Aliamphritea hakodatensis: one gene and its partner. Each later gene encodes a partner of the first gene's protein in a complex. Links are inferred from orthologs where the notes say so. Each region holds a gene or a part of one and is shown on either strand. Other genes may lie near its edges. The genes, in order: PCI15_RS03260 and PCI15_RS20355.

The links.
Region 2: the proteins of PCI15_RS03260 (region 1) and PCI15_RS20355 are in contact, whole or in part, in a solved structure (PDB 1A0O), measured with the Escherichia coli proteins. The link is inferred for Aliamphritea hakodatensis from one-to-one orthologs.

What each region holds. Positions count from the first base shown.
Region 1 is NZ_AP025281.1:721,582-725,005, forward strand. The notes cover bases 90-3,190. They hold PCI15_RS03260 (chemotaxis protein CheA), read left to right. Parts: upstream 90-477; coding sequence 478-2,904; downstream 2,905-3,190. Other genes in these bases: PCI15_RS03255 (response regulator), read left to right, coding at 109-471; PCI15_RS03265 (chemotaxis protein CheW), read left to right, coding at 2,901-3,190. Also shown: PCI15_RS03250 (STAS domain-containing protein), read left to right, coding at 1-81; more of PCI15_RS03265, read left to right, coding at 3,191-3,407. UniProt on the Escherichia coli protein: Involved in the transmission of sensory signals from the chemoreceptors to the flagellar motors. CheA is autophosphorylated; it can transfer its phosphate group to either CheB or CheY.
Region 2 is NZ_AP025281.1:4,487,482-4,490,535, reverse strand. Bases 28-2,758 are described here. They hold PCI15_RS20355 (chemotaxis response regulator CheY), read left to right. Parts: upstream 28-1,072; coding sequence 1,073-1,444; downstream 1,445-2,758. Other genes in these bases: PCI15_RS20345 (chemotaxis protein CheA), read left to right, coding at 2,270-2,758; PCI15_RS20350 (protein phosphatase CheZ), read left to right, coding at 1,454-2,257; PCI15_RS20360 (RNA polymerase sigma factor FliA), read left to right, coding at 281-991; PCI15_RS20365 (MinD/ParA family protein), read left to right, coding at 28-262. In the rest of the region: more of PCI15_RS20365, read left to right, coding at 1-27; more of PCI15_RS20345, read left to right, coding at 2,759-3,054. UniProt on the Escherichia coli protein: Involved in the transmission of sensory signals from the chemoreceptors to the flagellar motors.

The DNA of each region.
Region 1 (3,424 bases):
TGGCAGAACCGGTCTGCTGAACTGGATAAGGTTGCCCGCCAACTGGGACTGGCATCCATGCTGCAACTCGGGTCAGCATAAAAAATAACGGATTACGGAGAATATTAAATGGCAACCATCTTAGTTGTTGATGATTCGGCTTCTTTACGAAATATGGTGACCTTTACCCTGAAGCAGGAAGGTTATCAGGTTGTTGAGGCCGGTAATGGTCAGGAAGCGCTGACCAAGGCAAAAGGCGGCCGCTTTGATCTGGTGCTTACCGATGTGAATATGCCGGTCATGGACGGTATCACTCTGTGTTCTGAGCTGCGTAAGCTGCCGACGTTCAAGTTCACCCCGGTACTGATGCTCACCACTGAAAGCTCCGCTGATATGAAGCAGCAAGGGAAAAGTGCCGGTGCGACAGGCTGGCTGGTAAAACCTTTTAATCCTGAGAAGTTGATCAGCACAATCAAACGCGTCGTACGGTGATCGCCTATGAGTATTGATCTTTCGCAGTTTATTGCAACCTTCCTCGAAGAGAGTTACGAAGGTTTAGAAGTCATGGAATCGAGCCTGCTGGACATGGACTCGGCAGACGAAGAAACGATCAATACTATCTTCCGTGCTGCCCATTCCATAAAGGGGGGCGCGGGAACCTTTGGTTTTAATGAAGTTGCAGACTTTACGCACCGTGTAGAAACCCTGCTGGATGAAATGCGCAGTGGTAAACAGGCTGTCACCGGCCCGCTGGTCAATCTGTTGCTTGAGTCTGTCGACTGTATCAAGGCTTTGCTTGAGTCCGTACAGGGGGGCGCTGACGCTGATCCGGAAATGCTTGCCAGCGTACAGAAAGGCCTTGAAGTTGCACTGGGGGAGGCGCCGGCAGAAGCGGTACCGGTAGCCGAAAGACCGGCAGAAGTAGCGACCGTTGCCAGTGTGCCTGCCGGTTGGCAGATCGATTTTCAGCCCCACAAAGACCTGTTACAGCAAGGCCATGAACCCGCGTTTATGTTCGAAGCGCTGGAGGACTTTGGTGAACTGAATGTTCAGCCTGACTGCTCAGGGTTGCCTGCGCTGGCAGCGCTGGACCCTGAATTGCTGCACATTAACTGGCAGATCGGACTTACCTCCGACTGCAGCGAAGACGATGTTAAAGAAATTTTCGAATGGGTTGAGGACGAATGTGATCTGAGTATCAGCCCGTTATGCATAACGCCGGCGGCCGGCTGGCGTGTCGAATTTATTCCCGGTGCAGACATTGTTCAGACCGGTAATGAGCCTTCGCTGATGCTGGACACCCTCACTGATCTTGGTGAACTGACAGTTGAGGCGAATCTGAGTAACTTGCCTGCACTGGCCGACCTGAACCCGGAGCTGATTTACCTTTCCTGGCAACTGACCCTGGAATCCGACTGTGACGAGGCCTCTGTCCGGGAAGTCTTCGAGTGGGTAGAAGATGAGTGCGAAATTAATGTATCTGCGCTGAGCGGTGCTGAAGAGGCTGTACAGGCCACAGAGGCTCAGCCTGCTGCCGTTGCAACTGAAACAGCCCCGGACAGCCCTCAGGCACCTGTCAGTGAGCCGGTTACGCCTGCCCCGGCAGAGCCTAAAACACCGGCTCCGGCAGCTGCGGACAAAACGCCGGCTGCCCGTAAGCCCAAAGCAACCGAAAGCAGTTCCATCCGGGTGGATACAGACAAGATTGACGCACTGATAAACCGGGTTGGAGAACTGGTAATTACTCAGGCGATGCTCGGACAGATCGGTCAGGAACTGATGGAATCTACCGGTGCTGATTTCGAGCGGTTGCAGAGCGGTCTGGAGCAACTGGAACGTAATACCCGTGACCTGCAGGAAGATGTGATGCGGGTAAGAATGTTGCCGATCAGCTTCGTGTTTAACCGCTTCCCACGGCTGGTACATGACGTCAGCGGTAAGCTGGGTAAGAAGGTGGACCTGGTAATCTCCGGTGAACAGACCGAAATAGATAAAACTGTGATGGAGAAAATCGGCGATCCGCTGGTACACCTGATCCGTAACTCTCTTGATCACGGGTTGGAAACACCGGAAGAACGGCTGGCGGCCGGAAAGAATGAAACCGGTACCGTTCAGCTGAATGCTTATCATCAGGGCGGCGTTATTGTTATTGATATCATCGACGATGGCCGGGGGCTGAATACCGCCAGAATTCGCCAGAAAGCACTGGAGAACGGGCTGATCACTGAAGATCAGGCGATGACCGATCAGGAAATCGATGAGCTGATATTTAAGCCGGGGTTCTCCACCGCAGAAGAAGTCAGCGACCTGTCCGGCCGGGGGGTCGGAATGGACGTGGTACGGCGGAATATTGAATCACTGGGGGGCAACGTCAGTGTCCGTTCTGATCCGGGCAACGGAGCTAAGTTCAGTGTCAGCCTGCCGCTTACCCTGGCCATTCTTGACGGCCAACTGGTAAGGATTCATGACCAGACCTACATTTTACCGCTGGTATCAATCGTCGAAACTTTCCAGGCAGATAAAAAATCCCTGAGTCCGATCGCCGGGGAAAATAAATTGCTGCATTTCCGTGATGAATATATCCCGCTGATATCAATGCGTGCGCTGTTTAAGTTACCACCTGAGGCCAAAGAAGAAGGCTTTGCCGGCAGTCTGATTGCAATCGTTGAGAACGGCGGTCAGAAAGTGGGACTGGTGGTGGATGAACTCTATGGCCAGCAGCAGGTTGTTATCAAAAGCCTTGAAGTTAATTTCAAACCGATTGAAGGATTTGCCGGTGCAACCATTCTGGGAGATGGCAGTGTCGCACTGATTCTGGATGTCACGGGGATCATAAAACGGGGCCTGAGTGCGGGTATGGCGCACTCTGCCAATACGGGTAACGGCGGGCTTCAGGCCGTGCCGGACAGGGAGAATGTTGCATGAACAGCCATGAGCTGGGCGATGACCTTACCTACAGTGAAGATGGCCAGCAGTATCTGAGCTTTCTGCTGGAAGATGAAGAGTATGGCATTGATATTCTGCGGGTTCAGGAACTGCGTGGCTGGGCACCGGTCACCCCGATTCCGGAAATGCCGGACTATCTGCGCGGTGTTCTGAATCTGCGCGGTGCAATTATTCCGGTCATCGACTTGCGGTTACGGTTTGGCTTGCCTGCTCTGGTGTATGGCCCGACCACTGTGGTTATCGTGATCAAGGTACAGAGTGAAAAAGGCGAGCGAATCATGGGCATCATTGTCGACGCAGTCGCCGAGACATACACGCTGGCAACCGGTCAGATTCAGGTTTCCCCGCAGATAGGCGGGGTCATCAATTCCGAGTTTATCACCGGTCTGGTGGCTCATGATGACAAAATGATTGTGCTGATGGATATCGATCAGCTAATGAATTCAGGTGAACTGGCGGTAGCAGCGCCGGTAGCCGGTTAGACGCGCAGTACAGGTTT
Region 2 (3,054 bases), 3.8 Mb from region 1 along the record:
TATATACAGTAAGCTGCTGACAGTGGCAGAAAGGTTTCTGGATGTGACGCTTCAATACCTGGGATCAATCCCTTATGATGAGTCAGTCCGTAAAGGTGTACAGCAGCAACGTGCTGTTTTAAAAGCGTTTCCAAAGAGTAAGGCCTCGTTGGCATATAAGCAGCTGGCGGCAAAAGTAGATGATTGGGGTGTGTCATCTTCACCCCGTGGTCATCTGGAGTTTTTTGTTGAGCGATTGGTTAAAGGGGCAAATCAACGCTGACAAGTCAGAAGAGCAAATATGTATAACCAGTTACAGTTTAAGTCGGGTCAGGAGCTGATCGAGCAATATGCGCCGTTGGTAAAACGTATCGCGCATCATCTGCTGGCGCGCTTGCCTGCAAACGTTGTGCTGGATGATTTGATTCAGGCCGGCATGGTTGGCTTGCTTGAAGCCGGCAAAAAATACGATCCCACCAAAGGCGCAAGTTTTGAAACTTATGCCGGTATCCGGATCCGCGGTTCCATTATTGATGAGGTTCGTCGGGGGGACTGGACACCCCGTTCAGTGCACCGTAATGGCCGTCGGGTTTCCGAAGCAATTCAGGCAATTGAATCCCGTACAGGCAGAGATGCCCAAGATGGGGAGGTTGCCGCCGAATTAAATATCACTATCACTGAATATCACGCATTATTGAAGGACTCCGCTGAGAGCCGGCTGTTCAGCTTTGAAAAGCTGATTGGTCCGCAGGAAGACGGTCCGGGCGAAAATATCGCCGCAGAGAATTTAAGTCCTGAAGATGAATATCAAGAATTGGGATTTGTTCAGGCAATCGCAACGGCAATTGAAGGTTTGCCGGAGCGGGAAAAATTAGTGTTGTCGTTGTATTACGACGAAGAAATGAACTTAAAAGAAATCGGTCAGATCCTGGGTGTCAGTGAATCCAGAGTAAGCCAGATTCATAGTCAGGCAGCGTTACGCTTGCGAAGTCGGTTAAGAGACTGGCAATAGCTGGCAGTCTGATGGATAGACACCGCTGGCTAGCGACAGTCAGATAGTTTTCCTGATGGAGGGATAGTCTTGAAGAAAGACATAAAAATACTTGTGGTAGATGATTTCTCTACTATGAGACGTATCATCAAAAATCTGCTCCGTGATCTGGGGTTTACCAATATTGTTGAGGCCGATGACGGTAAGACTGCTTTACCGATTCTGCAAAGCGGCAATATCGAGTTTCTGGTAACAGACTGGAATATGCCAATCATGACAGGTATCGATTTGCTTAAAACCGTGCGGGCTGATCCGGACCTGAAGCATATCCCTGTTCTGATGGTGACTGCGGAAGCGAAGCGCGACCAGATAGTTGAGGCGGCTCAGGCGGGTGTAAATGGTTATGTAATTAAACCGTTTACCGCTGCAGTGCTGAAAGAAAAAATCGATAAGATTTTTGAACGGCTGGGCTAGGTGGCGGCTATGTCTGAGACGATAGAGAATAAGGGAGCAAGTGGTTTTGAGCTTGAGTTGAAGCAGGATGCTGACAAGCTTGTGGAACATCTGGCAAACGGAGATGTTGGTGCAGCAATGACGCTGATCCACGACCTGAATGAAAAACGTCATCAGGCGCTGTATCACGAAGTCGGTACGCTGACCCGCTCACTGCATAATGCCATCGTCAGTTTTTCCGATGATGTCAGCAGCAATGCGATGTTGCAGGATTCCAAAGAGCACATTGCTTCAATATCTGATGCCAGTGACCGTTTGTCATATGTCATCGAGCTGACTGAAAGCAATGCTCATAAGACAATTGACAGTGTTGATATTTCACTGAACCTTGTATCCGAGCTGGAAGAAGGTTTCCGCCGCCGTCAGCGGCTGCTGGAAGAGTTCGATAAAGTTCAGCAGGACAAACCTGAGCTGGAAGGCCTGTATAAGCTTGCCTGCCAGCATGCGACTGATAACTCAGATGCCCTGGTTGAGCTGAAAGAGCGTCTGACAAATATCTTACTGGCGCAGGAGTATCAGGACATAACAGGACAGCTGATTAAACGTGTTATTCAGCTGGTTACCGACATTGAGTCACAGCTGGTTAGCCTGATGGAAGTTGCTTCCAGAGTTAATCGCCTGAATGGTATTGACGGTATGACGGCTGACGCAGAAGCGCTGGCTAAACAGAAAAAAATAATGGCTGAAGGCCCACAAATGGCAGCAAAAGATAATGATGAAGTTGCTTCCAGCCAGGATGATGTGGATGACCTCCTTTCCAGTTTAGGTTTTTAACAGGGGTAGGCAATGGCTTTAAATGTTGATCAGGAAATACTGGAAGATTTTTTGGTAGAAGCGGGGGAAATCCTTGAGCTTCTGTCTGAACAGTTAGTTGATCTCGAGCAGAATCCGAAAGACCGGGAGTTGCTGAATGCGATCTTCCGTGGTTTCCATACCGTTAAAGGTGGCGCCGGATTCTTACAGCTTGAGCCTATGGTTGACTGCTGTCACAGTGCGGAAAATCTTTTCGACATGCTGCGTAATGATGACTTAGAAGTCTCCGCGGCCTTGATGGACGTTGTATTACAGGCCCTCGATACTGTAAATGCAATGTTTGAAGATGTTCGCGGCGGAGAAAATCCGGAACCGGCACCTGCTGATCTGATTGCCCGGCTTGACGCTCTGGCTGCTGGGCAGAGCGTTGCAGTGGATGCGCCGGCACCGGCGGCTGCGGCTGAACCGGCGGCTGATCTGGGCGCGCAGTTTAATGAAATGGTTTCCGGTATGTCGGCAGCCGAAGACGCACCTGCTGCGGCTGGATCTGATCTGATTACCGAAGATGAATTTGAGTCATTGCTTGATGATTTGCACGGCAGTGGCGCACCGGGTGTTACCTCTGCTGCAAGGCCGCAAAGTGACCTGATCACTGAAGATGAATTCGATTCCCTGATGGATGAGCTTCACGGGCCTTCAGGAGCACCGGGTGCAAGCCCTGCTGCAGCGGCTACCAGTTCTATGGCTGATTCTGAGTTCGACCAGTTACTGGATCAGGCTGTTAAGCAAGCAACGGCTGCGCCGGCAGCAGCCCCGGC